Regions from separate parts of the Actinomadura verrucosospora genome, predicted to be linked through region 2. Evidence: riboswitches for the same ligand, from Rfam matches in the RefSeq annotation. Region 2 holds a riboswitch; the other holds the start of a gene.
The links. A riboswitch is a leader RNA that binds a small molecule or an ion and turns the genes downstream of it on or off. The one in region 2 is predicted to bind S-adenosylmethionine.

Region 1 (14,910 bases), on a different contig from region 2:
AAGATCTGGAAGTCCGGCGACAAGTTCGACTCCAGCTGGGACAACAAGCAGCCCGCGACGTTCCCGATCGGCATGGGGCAGACCATCCCCGGCTTCGACAAGGGGCTCACCGGCGCGAAGGTCGGCAGCCGCGTGCTGCTCGTCCTGCCTCCGGACGAGGGCTACGGCAAGAAGGGCAGCCCGCCGAAGATCAAGGGAGACGACACCCTGGTCTTCGTGGTGGACATCCTCGCGAAGGTCTACAAGTGACCTGACCCAGGCGCGGCCGTGCGCGAGAGCGGCGGGGCACCCGGTCGGGTCCCCGCCGCTCGGCTTTTCCCGAAAGGCCGCACGCTGCGACATCCGTCACGACAACCGGCGAGGCGGATTGCCCGTCCTCCTTTGGGAGAGCGCGGATGCGCATTGGCGGCCGACGCACGGATTCCCTCAGGTATCGTCTGTAACGCAATAAACACGGGGGGCTTGTGAGCGACAGCGAGAAGATCCCGGAGCGCCAGGAACGCTCCGGGACGGGCCAGGCGGACCGGCGCGAAAGCGAGGCCGGGGCACCGGCCGGCACGGACGGTCCCGCGACCGCCACGCTGACCGCGGACACCGAAGCCGCCACCGGAGAAACCGCCGGTGACGCCGAATTCGTCGACGAGGGCGACATATCTCGAAACGGCGATAAGGAGCCCGAAGAGGCCGCCGGCGCGAGCGGGGGACCCGATTCGCCCCCCGCCGATAACGCCACGGCCTCCGCCGATTCCGGCCCCGGCGCCGACGAACCCGCCACCGAGGCGCCGACCGCCCCCGCGGAGGCCGCCCCCGAGAACGACGCCGCCGCGTCCGACCAGGCCACCGCGCCCGACGTGATCGCGACGCCCGGCGAGACGCCCGCGTCCCACGAGCCCACCGCGCCCGACAACGACTCCGCGACCGGCGAAGCGACCGCCCCGGGCGAGGTGACCGCATCCGACGGACCCGCCGAGTCCGGCCAGCCCGACGCACCCGTCGAGGCCACGCCCGCTGCGGCCACCGCGTCCCGCGAGGCCACCGCGTCCGCCGAGGCCGCGCCCGGCGAGGCCACCGCTACGGGCGAGGCGACCACGCCCGGCGAGGTGACCGCATCCGCCGAGGGGGCGCCTGGCGAGGTGGCCGCGTCTGGTGACGGTGGCGCGGCGGGTGGGGCGGCCGCGTCCGATGAGGCGGTTGTGACCGGTGATGTCGCCGCGTCTGGTGATGCCACCGCGGTTGATGGTGTCGATGGGGCCGTCACCGGAGATACCAAGAGCATGGCCGCCGCCTCGAAGCGCGACTCGACCCCGCGCGGCTCCCAGGCCGGGGGCCCGCCGCCCGGGTCCGGACCCGGGCGCGGCAAGGGCGGCGGGGGCAAGGGGCCCGGCAAGCCGCGCAGCCGCAGGTCGCGGTTCCTGCGCCGTGCGCTGTTCCTCATCCTCGGCTTCATCGGGTTCTGCATCGCCGCGTTCGGCGTCGCCTACCTGTTCACGCCGGTGCCGTCGGCGCAGGAGCAGGCGATCGCGCAGGGGCCGACGTTCTACTACTCCGACGGCAAGACGCAGATCGCCAAGACCGGGATGAACCGGGACGCGGTCAAGCTCGACAGGATCCCCGAGAGCACCCGGGCCGCGGTGATCGCCGCGGAGAACCGCAGCTTCTACGACGACCCCGGGGTGTCGGTCCAGGGCACGGCGCGGGCGCTGTGGTCCACCGCCACCGGCAAGCAGCTGCAGGGCGGCTCGACGATCACGCAGCAGATGGTCCGCAACTACTACGGCGGCATCGGCAAGGACCGCTCGGTCACCCGCAAGCTCAAGGAGATCATGGTCTCCCTGAAGGTGGGCCGGGAGAAGGACAAGGACTGGATCCTCGAGCAGTACCTCAACACCATCTACTTCGGCCGCGACGCCTACGGCGTGCAGGCCGCCGCGCACGCCTACTACGACAAGGACGTCTCGAAGCTGACGCCGGCGGAGGGCGCCTACCTCGCCGCCGCGATCCAGCAGCCGAGCAACTTCGCCGACCCGACCGGCCCCCGCCGCGCCTACTCCGAGCAGCGCTGGCGCGCGATCCTCGGCAACATGGTCCGGGACGGGGCGCTCACCCAGTCCGAGGCGGCCTCGCTGACCTTCCCGGCCCCCGGCAAGGAGAAGATCACCGACGTCCTCAAGGGCCAGCGCGGCTACATGGTGAACGTGGCCAAGAAGGAGCTCACCGAGCGCCGCGGCTACAGCGAGGACGAGATCAACCGCAGCGGGCTGAAGATCACCACGACGTTCGACAAGCGGCTGATGGACGCGATGAAGCAGGCCGTCGCGAACAACGCCCCGAACGGGATGAGCAAGAAGATCCGAACCGGCGTGGTGTCGGTCGACCCGAAGACCGGGCAGGTGGTCGCCTTCTACGGCGGCCGCGGCTACCTGGAGGAGGCGCTGAGCAGCGCCTTCGGCGACTGGGCGCAGGCCGGGTCGGGGTTCAAGCCGATCGCGCTGGCGGCCGCGCTGGACGACGGGAAGACGCTGTCCACCAGCTACGACGGCAGCTCCCCGCAGTACTTCCACGGCGCGTCCATCCACAACGACAGCAACGAGAACTTCGGGACGGTCAACCTCGTCACCGCCACCGAGCACTCGATCAACACGGCCTACGTCAACCTCGGCCAGGACATCGGCAACAAGAAGATCGCCGCGATGGCCGAGAAGATGGGCATCCCGGCGGCGCGGATGAATCCCGAGCAGCGGGACGCCGCCACGTTCCCGCTCGGCATCGTGTCGCTGCACCCCGTCGAGCAGGCCAGCGTGTACTCGACGTTCGCCTCCGAGGGCGTGCACCGGACGCCGTTCGTGGTGAAGTCGGTCACCGACAACGAGAACCACAAGCGCACGTTCACCGAGAAGGGCGAGCGGGCGTTCAGCCAGCAGGTCGCCCGCGACGCCACCTACGCCCTCCAGAAGGTCGTGCAGGGCGGCACCGGCACCGGCGCGCAGCTGCCCGACGGCCGCGACGTCGCCGGGAAGACGGGCACCACCGACGAGGGCCGCGCGATCTGGTTCAACGGGTTCATCCCGCAGATGGCGACGACGGTCGCGATGTTCCGCAGCGACGGCAAGCCGCTGAACATCCCCGGGTACGGCGCGTACGGCGGGCAGCTCCCGGCCCAGATCTGGCGCTCGTACATGGCGGACGCGGTGAACATCAAGGGCTACGAGCCCGACTCGTTCGGGGAGCCGTCGATGACCCCCGGCAGCGGCTGGGGCGGCCCGACGCAGGACACTCCCCCGAGCGGCCCGCAGCCGCCGGACACGCGCGGCCCGGTCCGGCCGCCGCCGTCCACGGAGCAGCCCGACCTTCCGACGCCCCCCACCGACCTGCCGACCATCATCCCGCCGCAGGATCCCGGCGGGGGCGACCCCGGTGGCGGACCGGGCGGCGATCCGGGCGGCGGACCGGGCGGCGACCCCAACGGCGGAACCGGCGGCGGACCGCTGGGCGGGACCGGCGGGTAGCCGCCCCCGCGGCCCCTCAGTCGCAGGCCTTGCCGATGACGGCCGGCGTCTCCCTGATCACGCTGTCGAGCCGGGAGACGTCGCCGTCGCCGACCCCAGGCGCGGCCTCGCGGAGCCTGCCCGCCTCCGCCTTCAGCGCCTTGCCCAGGTCGGCGTCGTCGGCCTGCTTCGCGAGCCCGTCGACGCGTCCGGCGAGCTGCTCGGTGGCCTGCCGCCACTGCGCGGGCTCGGCCGCCGGAACGCTCCGCACCTGGGTGACGTACTGCTGGAACGCCTTCTTCGTGTCGGTGCACACCTGGGCGGAGTTGCCGCCGCCCAGCGCCCCGCACCCGCTGAGGGCGCCGAGCACCAGCGCGCCGCCGGCCAGCGTCCGAACCACCCGGTACCGCATCGCACCCTCCCCTTGATCCCCGTTCGGCTCCGCATATACTTCCGCATGAGGTCATGAGCGCCAGCGCGAAGCCCCGGCTTGCTGGCCGGCAACCCTTCGTCCGCGATGGGGTGCCCCGGGTGAGGACCTGGCCGGACGCGCACCGCGTTCCGGCAAGCGCGGATCCCGGCCGGCATCCCGGGGTCCCTGACCCCGGAAGGTCCAGGCATGCCCACGCTGCTCGCCCGCTCCCCCATCACGCCTGCTGTGACGCGCCCGGAGGGGGTCCGGGTTCGCCCGATTCCCCGCGTCATCGGAGCGGACGTCCCGGTCCCGGTGCGGGACGGCCGCCGCGTCCCCTACGCCAACTTCGACTACGCGGCCAGCGCGCCCTGTCTGGAGGCGGTGCACGAGGCCGTCGCCCGCGCGCTGCCGTACTACAGCAGCGTGCACCGAGGCGCGGGGTACGCGTCGCAGGTCACGACGTCCGCCTACGAGGACGCGCGGGAGACCGTGCGGTCGTTCCTCGGCGCGTGGCGGCGCGCGGCCGTGGTCTTCACGCGCAACACCACCGACTCGATGAACCTGCTCGCGCACGCCGTCCCGGCCGGGACGAGCGTCGTCGTCTTCGAGAGCGAGCACCACGCGTCCCTGCTGCCGTGGAAGCGCGCCGTGCGCCTCCCGGCGCCCGCCACCCCGGCCGAGGCGCTGTCGGCCGCCGACCGCGCGCTGCGCGCGTGCCCGATCGGGTCGCGGCTGCTCGTCGTCACCGCCGCGTCCAACGTCACCGGCGAGCTGTGGCCGATCGAGGAGCTCGCGCACGTCGCGCACCGCAACGGCGCCCGCATCGCGGTCGACGCGGCGCAGCTCGTCCCGCACCGCCCCCTGGACATGACCGCGCTCGGCCTCGACTACGTCGCGTTCTCGGGGCACAAGCTGTACGCGCCGTTCGGTGCGGGCGTGCTCGCCGGACGCGCCGACTGGCTGCGCGCCGCCGAGCCCTACCTCAGGGGCGGCGGCGCCAGCGCCTCGGTCGGGGAGACGACCCGGTGGGCGCCCTCCGCCGAGCAGCGGCACGAGGCGGGCTCCCCGAACGTCCTCGGCGCCCTCGCGCTGGCCGCCGCGTGCGAGACGCTGACCCCGGCCTGGGACGACCTGGCCGTCCGGGAGGAGGCGCTGGTGGAACGGCTGCGGTCGGGACTCGCGGCGCTCCCCCACGTCAGGGAGCTGACGCTGTGGGGCGAGCGGGCGCCGCGCGTCGGGATCGTGTCGTTCACCGTGGACGGCTGGAACGCGCGGGACGTGGCGCTTACGCTGTCCGACGAGCATGGCATCGGCGTCCGCGACGGGAAGTTCTGCGCCCACCCCTTCGTCCGGCACCTGCTGGGCGAGGACCGGAGCGCCGTCCGCGCGAGCATCGGCATCGGGACGGAGGAGGAGCACATCGACCGGCTCCTCGCCGCCCTCGCCGCGTTGACTGCGCGCTGACAGCCTCTGACCTGCGAACTCCCGCGCGCAGTCAGATGATTATGCTCTTTGGTCCTGTTCGCCCATGTAGCGTAGGCAGTCGCGCGGGGACGAGCACGCTAGAAACAGGGGGTGGCGACCGTGGCCGACGCGTGGCGACCCACGTCGGAACTGGAGCACCGACTGCAGGAGACCGTACGGGCCGGCGACCAGGAGAGCTACTTCCGCCTCCTCGGGGACGCCGACCTCGTCGTTCCCGTCCCGCCCGACCTGGTGGACGGCGTCCTCGCGGGGGAGGCGCAGCCGTCGTGGCCCACCCAGGAGGAGGACGGCCGGATCCACGTCCTGGCCTACACGTCGGCGGCGGCGATGCGGGCGTGCCTCGGGCCGTCCTACCAGCACTTCATGACGGTGCGGTTCGGCGACATCGCCGAGACCTGGCCGGACGACCGCTGGTGGCTCGCCGTCGACGTTCCCGCGCGCGGCGTCCCCGCCGCGCTGCCGATCGAGGCGCGGCTGCCGTCCTGGTTCGTCCGGCAGGTCGCCGACGGCGACGGCCGCCCCCCGCAGGTCGGCCGCGCGTCCCCGCCGTGGGAGGAGCTGCGCGACCAGCACCGCGAGCTGCCCCGCGAGGCGCCGCGCCCGGAGTTCCAGCCGGCCAACGACGTCGAGCGCGAGCTGCTGCGGGCCGCCGCGAACAACGACCACGACCTGTTCCTGCAGACGCTGGCGGCCACCGACGTGCTGCTGCCCGTCCCGGACGACATGGACTTCTCGCTCCGTCCGGGCCGTCCCGGCTTCCCGTGGCAGACCCGTGAGGTCGACGGCTCCACCGTCGTCCCGGTCTTCACCTCGCCGGAGCGGCTGGCCGAGGCGTCCGGGCCCGGCACCGAGCACATCGCGCTGCCGTTCACCGTCGTGCTGCGCTACTGGCCGGACCCCGACTGGCTCCTCGCCATCAACTCCGGCTCGCCCGCGGGCGGCACCGTCCTCGCGCAGCAGCTCCCCGGCCTCGCCACCTGGGCCGACCAGCGCGCCGCCCAGCGGATGACGGACCGCTTCGAGCCCCAGAACGACATCGAGCAGCGCCTCTTCGACGCGGCCCGCCGCCGCGACACCGAGACCTTCTTCAAGATCATTCTCGGCGCCCAGGTGCTCGTCCCCGTGGACGCCGAGACCCCGTGGGGCATCGTCCCCGGTGACCCCGACTTCCCGTGGCGCCCCGTCCGCGTCCACGGCCGGACGTCGATCCAGATCTTCACGTCGCTGAGGTGGATGAACGAGGCGATCGGCACGTCGCGCTTCATCATGCCGAGCCTGCTGGAGATGGTCACCGCCTGGCCGGACGCCTCGTGGACGCTCGTCCTCAACCCGGGCACGCCCATCGACGCGTCCATGCCGGGCGAGCAGGTCCGCACCCTCAGCGGCCCGCCCGCTCCCCCGTCCGCCGCGACCCCGCCGCCCCCGGCCGCGCCCTCGGTGCCGGTCGCCCCCGCCGCCCCGGCCGACCTGCGCGCGTCCGGCCCGGGCCGCCACGCGGGCCCGCCCGTGCCGGACGAGCCCGCCGTCCCCGCGCCCGTGGAACCGGGCCGCCACCACGCCGGAGCGCCCGGCGGCCCCGCGCAGCCCGGCCTTCCCGAAGCCGTGCCCCCGGCCCCCGCGCACTTCGGCGAGGCGCCCGCTCCCCGCCCGGCCGACGAACCCCGCGCTCCCCTGCCCGGCGTTCCGGGAGAAGCGGCCCGCCGCCTCGCGGACCCGTCCAGCACCGCCGTCGACCCGGGCCACATGCCCGGCCTTGAGCCAGCGGCCGCGCCCAGCCCGTCCGGCGAGGTCGCGGAGCCGGACCCCCCGGGCCCCGGACCGGCCGTGCCGGAAGACGCGGGCGCCCCTCTCGGAGACGCGCGCGGAACGACCAGCCCCACCGGCGGCTTCGCGGAGCCCGGCCTCCCGCCACCCGCGTCCCAGAACACCGGTCCCCTCAGTGCCGCGCCAGGTGACGCCGGCACCCCCACCCCGCCTGGCGGCGCCGCAGAGCCTGGTCTTCCCGGGCCCGCGCCTCAGCACCCCGAGACACCGGCCACCGGGCCGAGCGCGCCAGAAGAACCGGGCCGCACGCACGCTGACCTGCCCGTCACCACCGCTCTTGGCACGGCCACGCCATCCGGCGACGCCGCAGAGCCGGGCGTTCCCGGGCCTGCGCCTGAGAACAGCGGGCCTCTCGACGCCAAGCCCGGCCTGCCAGACGACGCGGGCCGTCCCTACACGGCCGCACCGAGCACGGCCCCTTCCGACACGTCCGGCCCGTCCGGCGGCGGCCCTGAGCCGAGCCTTCCGGAAACCGCCTCTCAGATTCCCGCCACGCCCGCCGGTCGTCCCCACATCGACGCGCCTGCCCCTGGCACGACCACTCCGTCCGGCGGAGTTGCAGCACAAGGCAGCGAGCCGCCGACCAGCGGATCGGGCGCGCCAGAGAGCACGACTGCGGTCCCGGGATCGGATGCGCCCGCCGCCCCCGCACCTGGGGCGACCACCCCGTTCGGCGGAGTCGCAGAGCCTGGGCTTCCCGGGGTCGGAGCTCTAAGCAGCGAGCTGCCTAACACCGGATCGGGCGCGCCGGAGGACGTAAGTCCCCACCCAGGCGCGACGGCACAAGGCTCCACGACGGCGGGACCAGGGCCGGACGCGCCCGCCGCCCCGCCTGGCACCGGCGTTCCTCAGGGCACCGGGCCTTACGGTGCCGCGCCTGGCCTTCCCGGTGACGGGTCTCAGGGCAGCGAGCCGCCCAACACGGGGCCGGACGCGCCCGGTGTGCCGTCCGGCACGGGTGCCACCGGATCGCTCGGTGCCGCGCCCGCCCCCGGGGCCGGACGAGGCGGCGGCCTGCCGGAAGGCGCCGACCGCCGTGTCGCGGGGCCCGTCGCACCTCACGAGGTGGCGCGCACCGGTCAGGACGCGGGCGTCCAGAGCAGCGAACCTCCCGGCGCCCCATCTGGCGCCCCGGGAGAAGCGGCGCCGGGCGGCCTCGCGGCGGTCCCTCAGGACGCTGCACACCCTGGCCAGGCGGAGGCAGGCGGGGGCGAGGACGGCGCGCCCGCCGGAGAGCCGGGGGCGGGACGGTCGCTGCACGCCGTCGAGGAACCGGAGCCCGCGTTCGAGCCGGGGAACCGGATCGACCAGGAGCTCTACGAGGCGGCTTCCGGCGGCGACTCCGACGCGTTCCTGCGGGTGCTGCTGAACGCGAACGTGCTCGTGCCGATCCCCGATGACGCGCCGCTTGAGGTGACGCCCGTCCAGCGGGAGTTCCGGTGGGACGCGGCGCTGCGGGACGCGGTGTCCGTCCAGGTGTTCACGTCGATGGTCCGGTTGCGGGAGGTTCTGCCGCAGTCCCGGTTCGTCTACGCCGACTTCCGGGAGCTGATCGGCGCGTGGCCCCGGGAGGACTGGGCCATGGTGCTCAACCCGGGGACCCACATCGGGGCGTCGCTGCACGGCGACCAGGTGCGGTCGCTCAGCGAGTGGGCGGTGCGGGTCGGGCTCGTGCAGGCGCGGCCGGAGGTTCCGCTGCCGCCGCCGCGGCGGGAGCCGGTGCCGCAGGCGCCCACCGACCCCGAGGACCGCGTCTCGTCGCCGGCCATCATGCAGAAGGTCGTCCCGCACAGTCACGTCTCCTGGTACCTGGAGCAGGGGTACGACCGGGTCGGCGGCTTCGTCCACTCCACGAACGACGTGGCCGAGTTGCAGACGCCCTCCCAGCTCTACGAGGCGCTGGGGCTGCTGTTCCCCGACTCCTCGTTCTCCCTCGACGACGAGGGCGTGTACGTCATCCGGTGGCCGGCGTACTGCCCCGACCTGTACCGCGTCCCGTTCGGCGGGCGCGACGAGGAGGAGATGGCGTCCTGGGGCGAGTCCGGCTGGGTCATCGAGCGGCCGCCGTTCACGGGGAGCGGCTTCGCGCCGGGAAGCGCCGGGTCGATCCGCGAGTACAAGGTGACCAGCGTCCGGCTGCCGTACGGAGCGGAGATGTACTACATCGGCAGGGACCGGTCGGAGCGGTTCATCGCGATGTACGACCCGGACCGGCTCGCCTGGCTGCGGCCGGACGCCGGCGCCGAGGCGTGGGACGGACGGACGGAGGCCGCGCAGTGATCCGGGACGGGTACGTCGCGCGGTGGCTCGGCCGCGACTTCGAGGCCGCGCCGGGCGCCGACGGCGAGATCAGGCTGTACGCGCCCGGGCTGACGGACGGGTTCGAGGAGCTGCGCCCGGGGCGCTTCCGCCGCATCGTCCCCGCGTCCGAGGTCGAGGAGCTCCGCTATGTCCGGACGACGTGCCGCTGGCGCGGCGAGCGCTTCGTCATCGTCGGGGAGCACGAGACGTGGCTGCGGGTCGAGTACGCGGGCGGGCGGGCCCCGGTCGCCGAGAGCCTCGGGCTCGACCGCGTCGACCAGGGCATCTGGCAGGCCTGGGCGCCCGGGTCGGAGATCGAGGACGTCCGGGAGGAGTTCGTCTGACCGGGCGGGGTTGATTTGCCCCTTGGATCCGTGTTCGCATGTGTGCCGAGGCGATCCCTCGGACGGAAGCGCTCAACGGCGACGCGACGGAGGTGCGGCGGCAGTGATCTGCCGAGCGACGGTGAAACCGATCTTTGTTGGGCTCGGCACGGCGGCCATCCTCGCCGCCGGCGGCGCGTCCGCCGTGGCCGACGAGACGCCCTCCCCCTCAGGGTCGGATCCCGCGTCCCCCGCGACCGGCAAGCTCACGGTGGACGTCGCCTCCACGGCGGCCAGGCTGGACCCGGGCGGCTCGCTCGACATCACGACGACGGTCACCGCCGTCGGCGGCGACGTGGCGAACATCAAGGTCACCAACATCACGGCGACCCTCAAGGGCACGGCGGTGACCGGTGACTGCGGCGCGCCGTTCGAGTCGGCGGGGTGCGCCGTCGGCGACCTCGCCGCCGGGAAGAGCGGCACGCCCGTCACATCGCATGTGACGGTCCCGAAGGAGGGGCCGAAGGAGACGGCGGTCTACACGATCATCGTGACCGTCGACGCGACCGACCTCGCCCCGGTCGCCGGGACCACGACGTTCAGGTACGTCGTCCCGTCCAAGCCGCCGCCCACGAAGACGCCGACCCCGACCCCCTCGAAGACGCCCACGAAGTCGCCGTCGCGCAAGCCCACGAAGCCGTCGCCCACGCCCTCGCACTCCACGTCCTCCAGGACGTCGCACGGCGGGTCCGGCAGTGGAAGCGGCTCCTCGGGGAGCGGGAACGGCACGGGGACGAACGGGTCCGTGCAGACGTCGCCCAACGCGTCGTTCGAGCCGCAGAACCCGCAGGTGGCGTTGCCGTCCATCCAGGCGCCCAACCCGTCCGTCGCGCCGAGCCCGGCGCCCGGGGCGGAGACGCCGCAGAGCCGCCTCCAGGGCAACCAGGCGCCCGTCGCGCAGGATCTGACGTTCGAGCGGATGGCCAGCACGCAGATCGCCTGGCTGGCGGCGCTGATGGTGGCGTTCTCGCTGCTGCTGACGCAGCTGCGCCTCGGCCGCCGCCGCGCGCCGGTGGGGGCTCCGCGGCGGCCCCGGGGAACGCACCGCCGACCGCGGGGCGGCATGTTCGGCCGCTGATCTCCGCCGCGCGCGCCCTTCACCCGGGCGATCAGCGCAGCTCACGCGCTGGTCACGCTTTCGACGGGTGGCTCGCGTTCGTTGGAGGCATGCCCCGAGGAACTCGACCGCCGGTACCCCGCACCCCATCGGGCTCCGGAAACGGCGGATTCTCGAATGAGAATCTCACAAACGCCTTTCCGGGGCGCGGAGAACGGGACCGGAAATACTCACGCACGGCGACGCCAAGGGTCCGAGCCTATGCGAACCGTCTCCCGGCGAAACCGATGAATGACGACAAGAACCGCGTAGGCCGTGAGGCGGTTCGGCACCGGCGGGCCCGTTCCAAGGCAAGCGAATACCCCTGTTCACGCAGCGCGCCTTGACGATCGTCGGCGGGCGGGCGGCGCGTCCGGCGAAACGGCGGCGACCGCGCGCCGTTCCTTCGGCAATCAGGGGCCCGGCCCGGCAACTCGCCGGACGGAAGCGGTTTGAGGCTCCCGGGAATGGTTACTTTCCCGGAGCGGCTGTTCCTTGCCAGCGCCCTTGCTGCCCCCGGAAGAGGTGACCGGTAATGGAAATTCGGACAAACGGTGACGTACCGAACCAGGACGAGATCGTTGAGCTGCGCGCCCGAGCGGAGGCCGGCGACCGGAACGCGGCCGGACGCCTCGGCGAGCTCCTGGCGAAGCACGGCGACCTGGCAGCCGCTCTGGACGTGTGGGCCCGCGCCTACGGCGACGCCGCGCCGACGACGAGGCGGCTGGCCGAACTGCTGGCCGACCGCGGCGACCTGAGGGCCGCCGTGGAGGTGTGGCAGTTCTCCGACCCGGTCCGGCAGAACCCGTCCGGCCTCCACGAGGAGTTCATGGCGGGCCTCGACATCGAGGAGCGCGTCGACTGGGACGACGACCCGGAGGACTGGGCGTTCATGGAAAGGGAGCGGCTGGCCCGGCTCCTGGCCGACCGGGACGACGAGGCCGCCGTCGCGTAGCCGCCGGCGCGGCGCCCCTCCCCGCCAGGAGGCGCCCTCCGCGTGAGGGCACGGCGGGCGAGCGGCGGCCGCGGCGGCCGCGGCGGCGTCGAGACGCTCGACCCCGCTCAGATTGGCCGGAATTCCATTTATGGATGTCCTCATTTTCGGCCGCCCGGCACATCCCCGGGACCAGGTTGGACATTGTCCAAATTGACCGTCCGGACGATACTCGCCGCGAGAGCGGAAGGGTGCCGAGCCAAAGGGCGAGAAGAAGTCGATCTTGGGCTGTAATGTCGTCCTGCTGTTCGGCCTTCGCTGGGAACGCGCTGCCGGCCAGGTGGCGGCGTCTCCGGCAAGACCCCCCATCGAGGACGAGGAATGCACCCTTGAATCGACGTTCCAGGTCGGCCATGGTCGCAGCGACCACCCTGCTCGCCTTCGCCTTCGCGGCCCCGGCCGCGTCAGCGGACGGAACCGATCCCGCCGCGGTGGTGCCGGTGTCGGGCACCAGCGCCCTGCCGCAGGGATGCGGGCTGCCCGAGGGCGACGGCTATGTCCTGAACCCGAACACCGAGGTCCAGCCCATGGTGGCGCGGGACCCGAAGCGGCCGTGGCGTCTCGTCACGGTGTACCAGCAGGACAGGTGGAACCGGTACGGCGGTAACGGGACCGGCACCGCCGTGTCCGACGACTACGGCGCGACCTGGCGCCGGTCGGCGAACCAGCCCGCGTTCTCCCGGTGCGACGGCGGCACCGCCGCCAACGGCGGGGACTACGACGTCACGACGGACCACTGGGTCACGATGACACCGTCCGGCGCGGCGGTGGCCGCGTCGTTCTCGCTTTCGCGCACCGGCGAGGTGACGGCGATCCTGGTCTCGCGGTCCGGTGACGGCGGCGACCACTGGGGCGCCCCGGTGACCCTGCAGCGCGACGACGACGCGCGGTTCTTCAACGACCGCCCGGCGATCACCGCCGACCCGTACCACCCGGGCACGGTCTACGCGGTGTGGGACCGGGTCGACACCCAGCCGAGCGGCGCCTGGGTGCAGCCGGTCTACATGGCGAAGTCGACCGACGACGGGCGCACCTGGACCACGAAGAAGGTGTACGACTTCCCGGCCAACAGCGGTGTCATCGGTACCGAGCTGGTGCCGATGGCCGACGGGACGCTGCTGATCGGCATGCACCACGAGACCGACACCGCCGCGGCCACCCAGGTCATCCGCTCGACCGACGGCGGCGCCACGTGGTCCGCGCCGACGCTGAACGTGGCGGCGCCGATGGCGGTGGGCACCCGGATCCCCGACCCGGACGACTCGGGTGACCCGGTGCGCAACGCCACGCTCCCGCTGCTGGCGGCCCGTCCGGGCAGCAAGGTGGTGAACGCGGTCTGGCCGAGCCAGGACGCCGACGGCACCTTCCACGTCGCGTACGCGCGGTCCGCGGACAACGGGAAGACCTGGTCCGCCCCGGTCCGGGTGGACAAGACGCCCACCGGCTCCGCCGCGGTGCCGGCGATCGCCGTGTCCCCCGGCGGCACCGTGGCGATCACCTACTACGACTTCCGGAACAACACGTCCGCCGCCACCCTCCCCACCGACTTCTGGGCCGTGACCTGCGCGGACGACTGCACGAAGCCCGCGTCGTGGCGCGAGCGGCACATCGAGGGCCCGTTCAACGCGCGCACGGTGCCGGCGACGAGCTCCGGCCGGATGCTCGGTGACTACACCGGCCTGGTCTCGACCGGCTCGTCCTTCGTGGCCGTCTACGGCGTGGCCACCGGCCAGGCCGCCAACCCGGTGGACATCCACAGCGCGACCTTCTACAACTGACCGGCCTGATGCGGCCCTCCTGCGCTGGAAGCGCAGGAGGGCCGCACCCTTTTCCGGCCTTCGGACGGCCCCGCTACCGCATCAGGGTGTGGCAGGCGATCGCGGCGGCCGCGGTGACGTTCAGGGAGTCGACGCCCGCGGACATGGCGTCCCCACTCATGGGGATGCACACCGGCTCGTCGGCCTCGTCCAGCCAGTGGGACGAGAGGCCGTCGCCCTCCGAACCGAGCAACAGGGCCACGCGGTCGCCCATGGACGCCTTCTCTATGGGCGTGGCGGTCTGGTCGGGGGTCAGGGCCAGCAGGGTGAAGCCGGCGGCGCGCAGCCTGCCGAGGTCGTCGTGCCAGTTGGCCATGCGGGCGTAGGGGATCGCGAAGACCGCGCCCATGGACACCTTCACCGCCCGGCGGTAGAGGGGATCGGCGCACCTCGGCGACAGGACGACCGCGTCGATGCCCAGGGCGGCGGCGCACCTGAAGATGGAGCCCACGTTCGCGTGGTCGACGAGATCCTCCAGGACGAGGACGCGCCGCGGCGGCCGAGCGTGCGGCGCGGGGACGTCGGCGCGGTCGACGACCTCCTCGGGGACGGCGGCGCGGCGGGCCGGGGCGAGGACGGCGTCGACGGACGGCAGGGGAAGGCGCTCCAGCGAGGCCAGGGCGCCGCGGTGCACCTGGAAGCCCGTGAGGGACTCCATGGTGGCGTCGTCGACCAGGTAGGCGGGGGCGTCCACGCCGTCCAGCAGGTCGGCCAGCGGTTCGGCCCAGCGCCGTGCCATCAGCAGCGACCGGACGGGGTATCCGGCGCCGACCGCGCGGCGGATCACCTTCTCGCCCTCGGCGACGAACAGGCCGTGCTCGGCCTCCAGGCTCTTGCGGAGGTTGACGTCGCGGAGGCGGACGTAGTCCGCGAGGCGCGGGTCGGCGGGGTCGGAGACGGGGATCAGGCTGGCCATTCCCCAAGTCTGCCGCCGGGCGGGCGGTGCCCCGGCTGCGCGGCGGCCGGATCCGGCCGCGGAAGGGGACTGAATCAGGTTCTAGAGAGGGATTCGCGTACGCTCGTACCCCTCCGATCGCTGGGCGCGGCGGCCGTGCGCGCCGCCAGGTTCGTCCGGGCTCACGCTCATGACCTGCGTCATTAGCAGTTTTG
Region 2 (14,910 bases):
TCGAGCGGGGCGATCCGCTGAGGTTCGTGAAGATCGCGTCGCCCGAGCCGTTCTCGATGTTGGCGACGTCGCCGTTCTGGCCGACGATCGCCTTCTTGGCCGCATGGACGTGCACCGGCCCGGGGCGGTCCCCCGTGGTGGCCAGCCGCTGTCCGGCCTGCGGAGCGTTGGCGTCGGCCTGCTGCTCCGGCGCGGCCTGCTGGGCCTCCTGCTGCGGGGCGGCCTGCTCGGCACCCTGCTCCGGCGCGGCCTGCTGCGCGTCCTGCTGCGGAGCAGCCTGCTCCGCCTCCTGCTGCGGAGCCGCCTGCTGCTCGCCCTGCTGCTGAGCGGCCTGCTGCGCGTCCTGCTGCGGAGCGGCCTGCTCGGCGTTCTGCTGCGGGGCGGCCTGCTGCTCACCCTGCTGCGGAGCCGCCTGCTGCGCCTCCTGCTGCGGAGCAGCCTCCTGCTGCGGAGCGGCCTGCTCGGCGCCCTGCTCCGGCGCGGCCTGCAGCGACTCCTGCTGCGGAGCGGCCTGCTGAGGAGCCGCCTGCTGCTCGGCGGCCTGGTGCTCGGCCGCCTTGGCGAGCGCGACCTTGGTGGCCTCCTGCTCGGAGCCCTCGACGCCGGTGACGGCCGTGTTGTGCTTCCCGCCGTGGAGCTTCGTGGTGATGTCACCGGTCTTCACCGGCTTGTTCCCGATCACCGGCGCGGCCTTGGGCGACTTGGTGATGTCGGTGTAGATCAGGTCGCCCGGACCCTTCTCACTGATGTACGTGGGGCCGTTGTGCCCCACGTACGCCTTCTCCACCGCGTAGAAGTTGATGTCGGCCATGGCCGAGGGAGCCGCGAGGACGGCCGCTCCCATCGTTATGCCGGTCACGGCCATCGTGCGCAAAATGCGCTTCATGCCTTTCCTCACTCTCGTATGCCGTTCGGCGCCCCAGGGAGCGCCACTCCGGGTTCAATCTTCCAGGACGCGGCCAGCGAGAAACCCAAGTGACGGAGAGGCGGTGATCAAGATCAAAGCCGTGAAACTGGCGCTCGCTAAAACTTGTTCCATGCGCGTTTGGCCGGACGGGAGGAACAGTTGCCCAATCCAGCATCCACCGGGCAATCGCGTTCCGGAGAAGGGGGAATCGGCCAGATGTGAAAGGAAAAGCCCCGGCACGGTGGACGTGCCGGGGCCTCGCGGACGAGACGGACGTCAGCCGCCCGCCACCGCGGGGATGATGGAGATCTGGGCGCCCTCGGGCGTCGGGGTGTCGAGTCCCTCGGCGAAACGGACGTCCTCGTCCCCGACGTAGACGTTCACGAAACGGCGGATCTTGCCCGCGTCGTCCAGGATGCGGGCGGAGATGCCGGAGTAGCTGGCCTCGAGGTCGGCGACGACCGCGCGCAGGGTCGCGCCCTCGGCCTTCACCTCGGACTCGCCACCGGTGTAGGTCCGCAGGATCGTCGGGATACGGACGGACACGCTGCTCATGCTGCTCCTTCGTTCTCAGGCGAGGCCCGCGGCGCGGAACGCCTCCAGGGACGGGGCGATGTTCGCCGACGGCGCGACGACCGGGGCGACGGCGTCCAGGGTCTTCAGGCCGTCCCCGGAGTTGATGATCACGGTCTCGGCGCCCGGGTCGAGGGCGCCGGCCTCGATGAGCTTGCGCAGGGTCGCGACGGTGACGCCGCCGGCCGTCTCCCCGAAGATCCCCTCGGTGCGGGCCAGGAGCCGGATCCCCTCGACGACCTGCTCGTCGGTGACGTCCTCGACGGCGCCGCCGGTGCGGCGGGCCACGTCCAGGACGTAGGGGCCGTCGGCCGGGTTGCCGATGGCGAGGGACTTGGCGATCGTGTCGGGCTTCACCGGGCGGACGACGTCGTGGCCCGCCTTGAACGCGGCGGCGACCGGGTCGCACCCGGAGGCCTGGGCGCCGAAGACGCGGTACGGCTTCTCCTCCACCAGGCCCAGCTTGATGAGCTCCTGGAACGCCTTGTCGATCTTGGTGAGCTGGGAGCCGGACGCGACCGGCACGACGACCTGGTCGGGCAGCCGCCAGCCGAGCTGCTCGGCGATCTCGTAGCCGAGCGTCTTGGAGCCCTCGGCGTAGTAGGGGCGGACGTTGACGTTGACGAACGCCCAGTCGTCCTGCTCGCCCGCGATCTCGGACGCGAGCCGGTTGACGTCGTCGTAGTTGCCGTCGACCGTCACGAACGTCCCGCCGTACACGGCCGTCGTGATGATCTTCTGGGACTCCAGGTTCGACGGGACGAACACCGCGCTGCGGATCCCGGCGCGGGCCGCCGCGGCGGCGACGGCGTTGGCGAGGTTCCCGGTGGACGGGCAGGCCAGCACCTTGAACCCCAGCTCGCGGGCGGCGGCGAGCGCCACGGCCACGACGCGGTCCTTGAACGAGTGGGTCGGGTTGCCGCTGTCGTCCTTCACCCACAGGCTCTGCAGGCCGAGGCTCTCCGCGAGGTTGTCGGCGCGGACGAGGCGGGTCAGGCCCGGCTCGGTGTTCGGGGTGTCGGCGACGTTGGACGGGACGGGCAGCAGCCCGCGGTAGCGCCAGATGTTGCGCGGCCCGGACTCGATGGACTCCCGGGTGACGCCGTCGAAGTCGTAGGCGATCTCCAGGGGGCCGAAACACTCTTCACAGGCGTAGTAGGGCCCGAGGTCGCGGGACGAGCCGCATTCGCGGCAGACGAGAGCGGTAGCCGGTCCGAGGTCTGTGGCAGGCGTGAGTGCCATGAGGGCGAGGCCTTTCTCCCCATCTTCCCTGCGCCACCTTGGTCGCAGGCCGGAGTTGGCACCATCTCCCGGCCGGCCTCGCAGGATCGCGACGCGCCGCAGCCAGGTGGTTGCCGGGGCTTCGCAGGGCCGGTCCCTCCACCCCTCTGGATGAGCGTTATGAAGTTGTCGATCTACGAGCTTTGAACTCGTATGCGTGACTTTACATGAACTGACCGGATGCCAGACAGGCGGGTCCAGCGATTGAGACGTTACCCGGCGGGTGTCTTGATCACCCGTTGGGTCGGGTCGAGGAACACGTGCCGGACGGTCGGGACGCGCTCGCGGAGCCGCCGGTCGATCTCGCCGGCGACGTCCTCGGCCTCGTCGGCGCTGATGTCGTCGGAGAAGTGCACCTTCGCGGCGACGAGGATCTGCTCGGGGCCGAAGTGCATGGTGAGCAGTTCGTCCACGCCGGTCACGCCGGGCGCGCCGCAGATCTCGGCGCGGATCTCGCGCTGCTCGGCGGGGTCGGCCGCCTGGCCGATGAGCAGGCCCATGCTCTCCCGGCCGATCGAGAAGGCGAGGACGACCAGGAGGATCCCGATGAGGACGGACGCGAGCCCGTCCCAGAACTCCGACCCGGTGATCTGGCGCATCGCGAGGCCGCCGGCGGCGAGCGCGAGGCCGATCATCGCCGCGGTGTCCTCGAACAGCGCGGTCTTGAACGTCACGTCGGGCGACTTGCGGACATGCTCGACCAGGTCGCGGTCGCTGTCGCGCGTCTCCTTCTTGGCCTGGTAGAAGGCGCGGATCCAGGACGTCCCCTCCAGCACCGCGCCGAGGCCGAGGACGGCGTAGGCGAGCCACACCGTCGTCCCGCCGCCGCCGTGACCGGTCATGGTCAGGATGCCCTCGAAGATCGAGAATCCGGCGCCGGCCACGAAGATGCCGAACGCGGCGAGCAGCGACCACACGTACCGCTCGTTGCCGTATCCGAAGGGGTGGCGCCGGTCGGGGGGCCGCTCGCTGCGCCGGAGCGAGGTGTAGAGGAAGCCCTGATTGAGGGTGTCCGCCACCGAGTGCGCGCTCTCCGCGAGCATGGCGCTGGACCCGGCCAGCAGGCCGGCGAACAGCTTCGTGATCGCGAGGATGAGGTTCGCGGCACCGGCGACGAGCACGGTTTTCGTCGTCTCGGACTTGCTCATTGCCGCCGGATACCCCCTGGGCGGATGACTAATCGGGCGGAACGGACACAAGGGCGGGCGATGCCGGCCACCTCGCGGGTCACTTTGATGCGCCTCGGCCGCAACTGAGACCCTTCCCGTATGAGCCAAGTGCTGGTGGCCTCGAACCGGGGTCCGGTGTCGTTCTCGCTGTCGGACGACGGCGGGCTCACCATGCGGCGCGGGGGCGGCGGTCTCGTATCGGGCCTCGCCGCCGTGACGGGCGCCCCGCGCGACCCCGGCCCGCCGCGTCCGGCCGAGACGGCGCGGGAGCCGTCCTCGACGGGAGCGGACGTGCTCTGGGTGTGCGCGAGCCTCGGCGAGGCCGACCGCACGGCGTCGCGCCGTTCCCCGGACGGCCGCCTCGACCTCGCCGGGTACGAGACCGGCGGGGCGGCGGTGCGCATGCTCGACATCCCGGCGGCCACGTTCGACCGCGCCTACAACGGCGTCGCCAACTCGACGCTGTGGTTCGTCCACCACCTGTTGTACGACACGCCGCGCAGCCCGCACTTCGACGCCCGCGCCCGGCGGGACTGGCAGTCCTACGAGGCGTACAACGCGGCCTTCGCGGACGCCCTCGCACGCGACGCCGCCCAGGGCGCGAAGGCGGCGATCCAGGACTACCACCTGTCGCTGGCTCCGCGGATGCTGCGCGACCGGCGCCCCGACCTGAAGATCGTGCACTTCTCCCACACGCCCTGGGCGCCGCCGGAGTACTTCCGGCTGCTCCCGGACGACATCGGCGCGCAGGTCCTTCTCGGCATCCTGGGCGCCGACCACGCCGGCTTCCTCACGGAGCGGTGGGCGTCGGCCTTCCTCGACTGCTGCGAGCTGCTGCCGGGCGCGCGCGTCGACCGCGTGGCCCGCACCGTCTCCTGCTCGGGCCACACCACGCGCGTGGGCGTGCACGGTCTCGGCGTGGACGGGGCGGCGCTGCGCAGGCGCGCCGCCGAACCGGACGTCGTCGAGAGGGCCCGCGCGCTGCGCGAGCAGGTGGGCGACCGCCGGCTCATCGTGCGGATCGACCGGACGGAGCTGTCCAAGAACATCGTGCGCGGGCTCGCCGCGTACCGGGAGATGCTCGTCAACCATCCCGAGTGGCGCGGACGCGTCGTGCACCTCGCGTTCGCCTACCCGTCCCGCTACGACCTGCCCGAGTACCGGGAGTACACCGCGGCCGTCCAGCGCATGGCCGGGCAGATCACCGACGAGTTCGGCACCGCCGACTGGGACCCGCTGATCCTCCAGGTGAACGACGACTACCCGCGTTCCCTCGCCGCCTACGGCCTGGCCGACGTCCTGCTCGTCAACCCGATCCGGGACGGGATGAACCTGGTCGCCAAGGAGGGGCCCGTCCTGTCGCGGCACGGCTGCGCGCTCGTGCTGTCGCGAGAGGCGGGCGCGGCGGCGGAGCTGTCCGAGGACGCGCTGGTGGTCAATCCCTACGACGTCTCGCAGACGGCCGAGGCCCTGCGCCAGGCCCTGCTGATGCCGCGCGCCCGGCGGGCCGAACGCTGCGCCCGCCTCGCCGACGCCGCGACCGCCCTGCCCCCGCAGCGCTGGTTCGCCGACCAGCTCGCCGCGCTGGACTAGCTCCCCGCGGAAAGGGAGCGGCGTGCTGCTCTGCGGGCGTCAGGGCAACACGCCGCGGGTCCGGTCAGGGGGCGCTGCCGGCGGACTGCTCGGCGGTGAGGAGGCACTCGACGGGGTTCGGCTCGTGGTGCTGCCTCCACCGCTCGCGCAGCGCGGCCTTGCTCTGCGCCATGCGCCGGTGGGCGGCGGTGCGGGTGAAGCGGGCGAGCAGGGCCGCGGACGGCTTCGGCAGGCCGCTCGGCTCGTAGCCGTACTCGGCGAGCCGCTCGCCGAACGCGGCCTCGGCCAGGCTGATCTCCCACGCGTCGAGGCGCTCCGCCCATGATCCGACGCGGTCGGTCGTGACGGCGTCGCGGGTCCGGCCTTGCCACTTCCTGGTGGACGGGACGATCCGCTTCGCCAGCCCCTCCGGGTGGGTCATCTCGGGGTCGAAGTCCTCGCCGAGGAAGCCGCAGAGCCGGGTCAGCTCGTCGGCGGGGTCGGCGACGAGCCGCTCGTACTGCAGCTCGTAGTAGGAGTCGGGGCCGAGGCGCTCGGCGAGCCGGCGGCCGCGGTCGATCGTCTCCCGCCAGGCGGAGACGGCGTGGTGGATGTCGGCGTCGAACCAGGGCATCTCCATCAGCGACGCGACGCAGTCCCGGCCGTCCCGGACAAGATGGACGAACTGGGCGTCGGGAAACATCCGCAACAGCGTGCCGACGTGCTGGGAGTAGCTCGGGCGCTTGTCGCCCCAGCGCGGCTTGCCGTGCAGGCGGGCGTAGGCGCGGAAGACGATGCCGACCGCCGAGCCGAGCGTCGGAGGCCCGTCGGCGATCTCCTCCACGAGCCCGTCGGCGTCCATGCCGAGCGCCCGCACCTTGGTGGCGCGTTCCCCGACGATCCACTCCGCGAGCATCCGCCTGTTCTTGCTGTCCCGGAGGTCACCGTAGTCGCACCTCGCCGCATAGGCGGGCAGGACGAACCGGGTCTCCGCCGGGATCGCGATGCGGGCGTGCGAGTGGAGCATCAGGCGCAGCAGCGTCGTGCCCGAGCGAGGACAGCCGAAGATGAAGATCGGACGATCGCGGCGGAGGGCCGGTCCTGGTGGCATGCACCGCATGCTGGTGCAGAAGCCCAGTTCAGAACCCGGCTTCTGCACCCACTGTTACGGTCCGATGACCCACCCTTGACCGGCGGTCAGGTGTAGGACTCGCCGAGCGTCTGCCTCACCTGCTTGCGCGCCTCGTGGATGCGGGACTTGACCGTGCCGAGCGGGAGCTTGAGCTGCTCGGCGATCTCCGCGTACTCCAGCTGCGAGACGTCCCGCAGCACCAGGGCCTGGATGAGGTCGGGCTTGCGGGCCTCCAGGTCCTCCATGGCGTCGAGGATGTCGACCCGGGAACCCGCGATGACGCTCGTCCGGCGCGGGTCGGGACGCTGCTGGGGAAGCTCGCCCGCCTGCTCGACCGAACGCCGCTTCAGCGAACGGTAGGTGGAGCGGGCGGAGTTGGCGACGACGACGTGCAGCCAGGTGCTGAAACGCGACCGGCCCTCGAACCGGTGGATGTTCCGGGCGACCTGGAGCAGCGCGTCCTGGCACGCCTCCTCGGCGTCCTGTCGGCAGGGCAGGAACCGGGAGCTGTGCCGCAGCACGTCCGGCTCGATCTTGCGGAGGAGCTCGTTGAGGGCGCCCTGGTCGCCCTGCGCGGCCTTGACCGCCAACTCCTCGGTCCTCTCGTCGAATGCCATGCCGCCTCATTGCTCGTTCGCGCGCTCACCCCGTTGTTGGGATGATACGGGAGTGTCTTTCCCACCATCAGTAGGCCGTTACCGGATCGATCGCGTCCTGGGGTCGGGGGCGTTCGCCTCTGTATGGCTGGGGCACGACGACGCCCTCGAGTCCCAGGTCGCCATAAAGGTCCTGAACGGCAGCCTGATCGACGATCTGGACGTGCGCAACAGGTTCCTCGAGGAAGCCCGGATCCTGCGCCGCGCCGACTCCGAGCGACTCGTCCGCGTCCACGACATCGGCGAGCTCCCGGACGGGCGCCCCTACTTCGTGATGTCGTACGCCGACCGCGGAACGCTCGGCGATCGCATGCGCGAGCGGCCACTTCCGGTCAGCGAGGCGGTGGCGCTCGCCGAGCAGATCGCCTACGGCGTCGAGGTGATCAACACGCTGGGCGTCATCCACCGCGACCTGAAGCCGTCCAACGTGCTGTTCCAGTCGACGCCGGACGGCGGCGAGAAACTGCTCATCGCCGACCTCGGCCTCGCCAAGGCGCTCGCGCACGCGTCCGGCGCCTTCACCCTTCCGGTCGGCACGCCCGGGTACATGTCGCCCGAGCAGGCGCGGTTCGGCGGCGGGCTCGACATCCGCGCGGACGTGTACGGCCTCGGCGCCCTGACCTACCACATGCTCACCGGGCGGGCCCCGGGCCCGGCGCCGGTCAAGAAGGCGCCGAGCGAGCTGCGCGAGGGCCTGCCCCCCGCCTTCGACCAGGTGGTCCTGCGGGCGCTGGAGGTCGAGCGGGAGAAGCGGTGGCCGACCGCCGAGGCGTTCGCGGAGGCGCTGTCCACGCTGCGGCCCACCTCCGCGCAGGCCGCGCCGGCGCCCGCCCAGACGGCGCCCCCGCCGCCCGAGCCGCAGATCGACGCCGACGCGACCGTCCAGGACTTCTACCGCGAGGGCGTCCAGGTCCAGCAGCAGCCCCCTCCCGTGCAGCAGCCCGGGCCCGCGCAGCCCACTCCCGCGCAGCCCAACCCCGCGCAGCCCGCCGCGGCGGCGGGCCAGAGCGCGCAGCCCGGCATGCACACGCGGTTCGACCGGCCCGGCGAGGACGACCTCCACACGTCCGAGATACGCGTCCCGCCCAGTACGCCGTCCGAAGAGGTGACGGTCGTCGACCGGCCCAGCGGGCGCTCCACACCCTTCACCCAGGTGGAGGCGCCCACATCACCCGACAACGACAACAACCCGACGATCGCCTACCAAGGTCCGCCGCCACAGGGCCAGCCGCAGGCGCCGCCGCAGAACCAGCCGCAGGGGCCGGACGACAAGACGACCGCGTTCCCGGCCCAGTCGCCGCAGGGCGGGGCCCCGCAGGGCGGGCCGATGCAGCAGATGGGCCCGGGCGGCCAGCAGCCCTACGGGCCGCCGCCGACCGGTTTCCAGCCTCCGCCGCAGGGGCCGGTCCAGGGCGGCGGGCAGGGCGGGCCGCGCGGCGGCGGAGCCCCGAAGAAGTTCGTCACGCCGCTGATCATCACGGCGGTCGTGCTGGTGGTCGCGGTGATCGGCGGCCTGACGCTCGGCATGATGTTCTCCGGCGGCGACGACGGCGGCAAGGACGGCAAGGACAAGAAGCCGGCGGTCCCGAAGGACTTCGTCGCGGCCGCCGACGGCTCGGGCAAGATCAGGACCGCGGTCCCGAAGGCGTGGCCGGTTCAGGGGCAGGAGCCGACGTGGACGCCGTCCGCCGTCGGCCTCGCCGACGGCCAGCCGCGCCCGGTGCTGCGCGCGACGCCGGACAAGGCCGCGTTCCTCGGCAACGGCAAGGGCCCCGGCGTGTTCGTCGGCGTGACCACCGACCTCGGTGCGAACCAGCTCCCGCCGCCGCGCGCCGCCGTCCACCCGCAGTGCACGAAGGCCGCGCCGGAGAACTACACCACGCCGGACGGCGCCCTCAGCGGGACGATCACCCGCTTCACCGCCTGCAAGACCGGCACGCCGTCGGTCACCGAGGTCGGCCTCAAGGACAAGTCCGGCAAGTTCGGCCTGTGGATCCGGGTCAAGGAGACCGACGGCCGCGACGCCACCAAGGACATCCTCGACAACCTGAAGGTCACCGGCCCCTGACCCGGGGCTCGGACCGGTACCACGAAGACCCGCGCATCGAGGCGCGGAGCGGCCCCCCGCTCCGCGCCTCGTTCCGTTCGGCGCGGGCGCACTCCGCGGTCATTCACGCCACAGTGTTGCATCGCGACATGTTAACGATATATCGTTGAGGCATCGCAACCGATCAACAACGAAGGAGACTGCGATGCACGAGCACACGATGAGAAGGCGCGGCGGCTTCAGGCGACCGGAGGAGCGGGGTCGCCGCGGCGACCCGTTCGGCCCGTGGGGGTCCGGCGGCCCGGGAGGACCCGGCTTCGGTCCGGGCTTCGGTCCCGGCCATCGCGGACGCGGTGGCCGCGGGCGGCGCACCCGGCGCGGCAACGTCCGGGCGGCGCTGCTCGCCCTGCTCGCCGAGCGGGCGATGCACGGCTACGAGATGATCCAGGAACTGGACGGCCGCACCGGCGGCGTCTGGCGGCCGAGCCCCGGCTCGGTCTACCCGACCCTCCAGATGCTGGAGGACGAGGGCCTGGTCAGCAGCGAGGAGCAGGGCGGCAAGCGGCTGTTCTCCCTCACCGACTCCGGCCGGGAGGAGGCGTCGGCGCAGACCGCCGCCCCCTGGGACGAGGTCACCGAGGCCGCCGGCGAGAACGTCCTGCGCGGGCGCGAGGCCGTCGGCCAGCTGATGGGCGCCCTCCAGCAGGTGATGTCCGTGGGCAGCGAGGCGCAGAAGGCGCGCGCGCTGGACGTGGTCAACGACGCCCGCCGCCGCCTGTACGGGATCCTCGCCGACGACCCCGAAGCCGAGTGAACCTCAGGGAGCACCGACCGGAACCGCCGTGGCCGCCCAGGTCACGGCGGTTTCATTTTCCCTTCGGGAACGGCGCCTCCCTGGCGAGCCGGTCGGCCATGTACAGCTGCTTCCACACGTACAGGGCCAGGTCCGAACGCCTGACGCGGCGGTCGACCGGGACGCCCACCGTCGCGCGGACCAGGTACGCCGAGCCCGGCGGAAGGTACTTGTCGCCGCCCTCCCCCGCGACCAGCGCGCCGCCCGCCAGCCGCCGCACGACCTGGCTGTCGGTCGGCGGCGTGCACAGGCCCTCGGGAACGCCGGCCTGCGGCATGCAGCGCCCCCGCGCCGCCGGCGTGACGAGGTCGCGCCGGACGAACACGTCGCCGGGGAAGTCGAGCAGGACCTTCTCGCCGCTCGGGTTGGCGAGGATGTACTCGATGTAGGGGAACGCCGTCCCGGACGGCGGCGTGGACCGGGACGCCGTCCCCACGCCGTCGCTGATCCCGGACGTCACCGCGGCGATCCTGTACCGGGAGCCGTCGGCGGTGCCGATCGTGAGGGGCGCGCCCGCGGGCGGCAGCTTGGCGGCGCCGCCCGGCGCCCGCTCGCCCGCGGCGGGGGCGGCCTCGGTCGTGCCCTCGTCGCCGGAGCCGGGCGTCAGCACGACCCCGGCCGTGACCAGCCCGGCCAGGACGAGCACGCCCGCCGCGACCAGCCCGCTTCGGCGTCCCTTCCGCCGCCGCTCCCGGCGCTCGCGCTCGCGCTCGCGAGGCCCGAGCCGCACCTGGACGCCGCTGGTCTCGCGGACGCCCATCGGCCCCGTCGCCGACGACCGCTCCTCGGGTTCGGAGTAGGCGTCCTGCGCCTCGGGCACGGCGGCCCACTCCGACCCGCCGAGCGTCGGCTCCTCGCGCGACCGCGGCGGCTCGGGGGGCGACGGCGGGGGCCCCGGGGGCGACGGCGGGGGCCCCGGGGGCGACGGCGGGGGCGTTCCCCAGACGCGCGGCGGCGCCTGCGCGGCCGGCGCGGTGTGGACGATCGGACGCGTGGGGGCGTCCGGCGGGATGGGAGGGCCCGGCGGAACGTGCACGCCGGGCGGAACGTGGGCGCCGGGCCCGGGCGGGCGAACCGGCGTCCCCTCTCTGGGCGTGGCCCTCGGGATGCCCTGGGAGGGCGTCTGCCTGATCTCGCCTGGACGGCGCGGAAGTCCCGGTTCCGTGTCCACCGTCTCGCCTCCCGATGTCCCTCGTGCGGCTTCCCCGCGAACCACACTCCCCACAATTCACCACATTTTGACCTAATCGCCTTCCGCTGCCACACCGGCCCCCGGAGTCTCGCGAGATGCGACAAGTCGAGCCGGGAGTCTTGTCACCTGACGGACAATTACTCCGCGCTCCGGCGCCCCGGGCGGCGCCGGAGGCCGTTGGAGCGAGTCAGGAGAGGGAGTCGGCGAGCGAGCCGATGAGGTCGACCACGCCGGCGGGCCCGTCGACCACCAGGTCCGCCCGGTCGGCGAGCGCGGTGACCTCGGTCGAGCCGCTGCACACCAGCACGCCGGGCACGCCTTCGGCGCGCAGCGCGTCGACGGCGTCGAACGCGGCGAGGTCGCCGAGGTCGTCCCCGGCGAACAGCAGGGCGGAGGGGCGCGTCCCGCGGTCGTCGACGTACGCGCGCAGCGCCTTGCCCTTGTCCATGCCGGGCGGGCGCAGTTCGAGGACGTACCGTCCCGGCTCCACCGACAGCCCGGTCCGCTCGGCGAGCGCGGCGAGGATGCTGCGCAGCCGGTCCAGCGCGACCTGCGGTTCGGCGCACCGGCGGGTGTGGACGGCGAGCGCCTGCCCCTTGTCCTCGACGAACGTCTCGGGCGGGGCGCCGGCGGCGGCGAGGACGCCGGGCAGCTTCGCGCGGGCCTCGGCGACGCCGGGCGGCGGCTCCGGCACGGTCAGCGTGCCGGAGTCCCAGCGTTCGAGCCCGTACTGCCCGAGCACGACGAGCCCGTCGATGCCCTCGAAGCCGCCGTACTCGACGGCCACGGCGGCGGGACGTCCGGTCACGATCAGCAGCGAGCCGACCAGCGGGGCCAGCCGGGCCAGGGCCGGCGCGGCGTCCGGATGGGCCCTCGCCGAGGCGGGGTCGGGGACGATCGGCGCCAGGGTGCCGTCGAAGTCGAAGCCGAGCACGGCCCCGGCCGGGTCGTCGCGGATGGCGTCAAGTCCTTCGGCGCCTGCGGCCGTCAAAGAGCGGGGAGAGTTCACGTGACCAATGGTGGCCAGGTCAGGGCCGGATGCCGAGCCGCCGCGCGGCACGGCTTCGTTGCCGCTGTGTCCGCATCCGGCGCAGGCGCTTGACGAGCATCGGGTCGCACTCCAGCGCCTCGGGCCGGTCGATCAGGATGTTCAGGAGCTGGTAGTACCGCGTGGCCGACATGTCGAACGTCTCGCGGATGGCCTGCTCCTTGGCGCCGGCGTACTTCCACCACTGCCGTTCGAAGGCGAGGATCCGGCGGTCGCGCTCGGAGAGCCCGCCGGCGCTGAACGCGGCGTCGTCCGCCGCGCCCTCCGCTTCGGCGGGGCCGGGCTCGGCCGGGGGGCGGCCGTCGTCCATGGTTCGGTCCTGTGGGGGGACGTCACCGCGGGGGTCACCGGGGGCGTTCGCCGCTCGCATCAGGTCCCCTCTGTGGTTACTGATCCCGGGTCGTCCGGGTTCGGGCGGGAGCCATGCTACGCGTCCGCGCGGACAAGTTCCGGCGGATCCCGGTGAACGGACGCCGGTGGTTCAGTGCATCACATCCCCCTTCACCTGGGGCTCTTTCGCTCCGTGTGTCTCACCGGCAACGGCGTTCACGTCACGGTGAAACATATGTACGCTGCATACGTTAGAGTAGGTGATCCGCAGCGTCCGGCGTTCGGAACGGAGACCTTGCATGGCGACGGAGACCTCCGCCACGGGACGGACCGCCGAGCGGGCCGCGCCTCGGGACGGGAGCCCTCCCGGACCCCCCGCCGACGGCTCCCTCACCGAGATCGCGACCGCGCTGTTCCATCTGCGCCGCGTGTGGGCCAAGCCCGACCTCGTCAAGCGCGTCCGCGCCCAGACCTCCACCGCCGCGGACGGGCGCCCGCTGCAGCTGTCGAACCTGATGGTGGTGAACGCGGTCGCCGCCCTCACCGACTGCGCGCCCCCGGACGAGCCGTCCTGCGAGGTCACGGTCGGCGCGGTCGCGGAACGGCTGGAGATCGACCCGTCCACGGCCAGCCGCCTCGTCGGGCACGCCATCGACGCCGGCCTGGTGTCCCGGCGCCCCTCCCCCGTCGACGCGCGCCGCGCCAACCTCGGCCTGACCGAGTCCGGGCGGCGCGTCAAGCAGGTCTCCGACCGGTTCCGCCGCGCCTACCTCGACGACCTGATGGCCGACTGGTCGGAGCGGGAGCGCACCGAGTTCGCGCGGCTGCTCACCCGCTTCGCCGACGCCGCCGTCCGGGCACCGATGTACCCGGACGGCATCGACCGCATCTTCGAGGAGGCGGCCGCCGACTAGGCACCGTTGCGCAGGGCGGACATGCGGACGTGGTACTCGTCCTCGTCGATCTCGCCCCGGGCGAACCGCTCGGCGAGCACCGAGCGCGCCTTGGTCATCGGGTCGGCCGCCGCCCTGGCCGCCTCGGCGCCGTCGTGCATGCGGCGCCGGATGAGGTAGAAGGCGGTGCCGAGCACGGCCAGCCAGAACAGGCCGAACGTGATGGGGAAGACCGGCCAGAACGCGGGGGCGTCCCCGTCGTGCCAGCCGCCCGGGTGCATCGCGGCCGCCTGCGTCGCCAACATCGTCAACATGGTTCATCGACCTTCCTGTGTCGGATGAGTCGATGCTCGGCGAGAGGTCCGGGGGGCCGCATCGTCCGGCCGGAGGCACTCGCGCTACGCCCGCCGGAGTACCGCGCTCACCACCAGGGCGGCCGGTACTCCTCGTCCTCGCCGGGCCGCGGCGGCCGCGAGTGCCGTCCGCGCGGCTCGCCGTCGGCCGGGTCGGGCGGCGGGACGGGCCCTTCCGGCGGTTCGGCGCCGCCCAGGCCGGGCGGCGGGACGTCGGGGAACGCCTCGGCCGGCGCCTCGTCCGCGTGAGGTACGGGCGGAAGCGGCGGCTCGCCGGGCGGTTCCGGCGGTACCGCGGCGAGCGGATCCGTCGCGGGCCCGGGGACGTCCGGCGCCTCCAGGGCGCCCCGGCGGAAGGCGTCCCAGTCGTCGTCATCGAGGACGGACGGCTCGTCCCGCGCCGCCCCGTTCAGCCCGGCGCCGTTGCGCCCCATCCCGTTGAGCGGATCGTGTCCGCTGAGGGGGTCATGCCCGTTCAGCGGGTCATGCCCGTTCAGCGGGTCGTGCCCGTTCAGGGGGTCGTGCCCGTTGAGGGGCTCATGCCCGTTGAGCGGGCCGTGGCCGTTGAGCGGATCGTGCCCATTGAGGGGGTCGTGGCCGTTGAGCGGGTCATGCCTCTGGTGCGTCCCGTGCCCGCCCGTGGTGAACTCACCGGGATCGAACGGGCGCAGCTCGCCCGGCATGACCGGCGGCTGCTTCGGCTCGATGGGAGGCGTCGGCCGCCCGTCCCAGCCGGACGGCGGCGGGGGCTCGGGGAGAGCGGGGTCCGGCGGCGGGAACGCGGCGGGGCCCGGCTCGGGCCGCGGGGCCTCCCAGAGCGGGGCGTCCCGCGGCGCGGAGGCCGGCGGCGGAGGCTCCTCGAAGGCGGGGGCCGGGTAGACCTCGTTGTTCTGGAAGAGCGGCG

Region 1: it holds a riboswitch for S-adenosylmethionine, as region 2 does, so the genes downstream of both, ABD944_RS22825 (aminotransferase class V-fold PLP-dependent enzyme) here and thrC (threonine synthase) in region 2, are expected to answer to the same signal.

The regions. Positions count from the first base shown of each region.
Region 1 covers NZ_BAABEV010000021.1:101,053-115,962, forward strand. The annotation lists gene ABD944_RS22810 (FKBP-type peptidyl-prolyl cis-trans isomerase) at 1-249, shown strand, start outside; gene ABD944_RS22815 (transglycosylase domain-containing protein) at 465-3,506, shown strand; gene ABD944_RS22820 (hypothetical protein) at 3,523-3,897, opposite strand; SAM riboswitch class IV at 3,947-4,062, shown strand; gene ABD944_RS22825 (aminotransferase class V-fold PLP-dependent enzyme) at 4,105-5,364, shown strand; gene ABD944_RS22830 (SseB family protein) at 5,476-9,489, shown strand; gene ABD944_RS22835 (hypothetical protein) at 9,486-9,854, shown strand; gene ABD944_RS22840 (hypothetical protein) at 9,976-10,971, shown strand; gene ABD944_RS22845 (hypothetical protein) at 11,525-11,944, shown strand; gene ABD944_RS22850 (sialidase family protein) at 12,337-13,761, shown strand; gene ABD944_RS22855 (TrmH family RNA methyltransferase) at 13,835-14,716, opposite strand.
Region 2 covers NZ_BAABEV010000003.1:331,388-346,297, reverse strand. The annotation lists gene ABD944_RS05750 (hypothetical protein) at 1-886, opposite strand, end outside; gene ABD944_RS05745 (MoaD/ThiS family protein) at 1,184-1,462, opposite strand; gene thrC (threonine synthase) at 1,478-2,722, opposite strand; SAM riboswitch class I at 2,739-2,879, opposite strand; gene ABD944_RS05735 (cation diffusion facilitator family transporter) at 2,974-3,909, opposite strand; gene ABD944_RS05730 (alpha,alpha-trehalose-phosphate synthase (UDP-forming)) at 4,030-5,523, shown strand; gene ABD944_RS05725 (sulfotransferase family protein) at 5,588-6,613, opposite strand; gene ABD944_RS05720 (RNA polymerase sigma factor) at 6,700-7,251, opposite strand; gene ABD944_RS05715 (serine/threonine-protein kinase) at 7,304-9,358, shown strand; gene ABD944_RS05710 (PadR family transcriptional regulator) at 9,543-10,151, shown strand; gene ABD944_RS05705 (hypothetical protein) at 10,204-11,226, opposite strand; gene otsB (trehalose-phosphatase) at 11,570-12,391, opposite strand; gene ABD944_RS05695 (DUF3263 domain-containing protein) at 12,411-12,740, opposite strand; gene ABD944_RS05690 (MarR family winged helix-turn-helix transcriptional regulator) at 13,060-13,674, shown strand; gene ABD944_RS05685 (SHOCT domain-containing protein) at 13,671-13,967, opposite strand; gene ABD944_RS05680 (S8 family peptidase) at 14,075-14,910, opposite strand, start outside.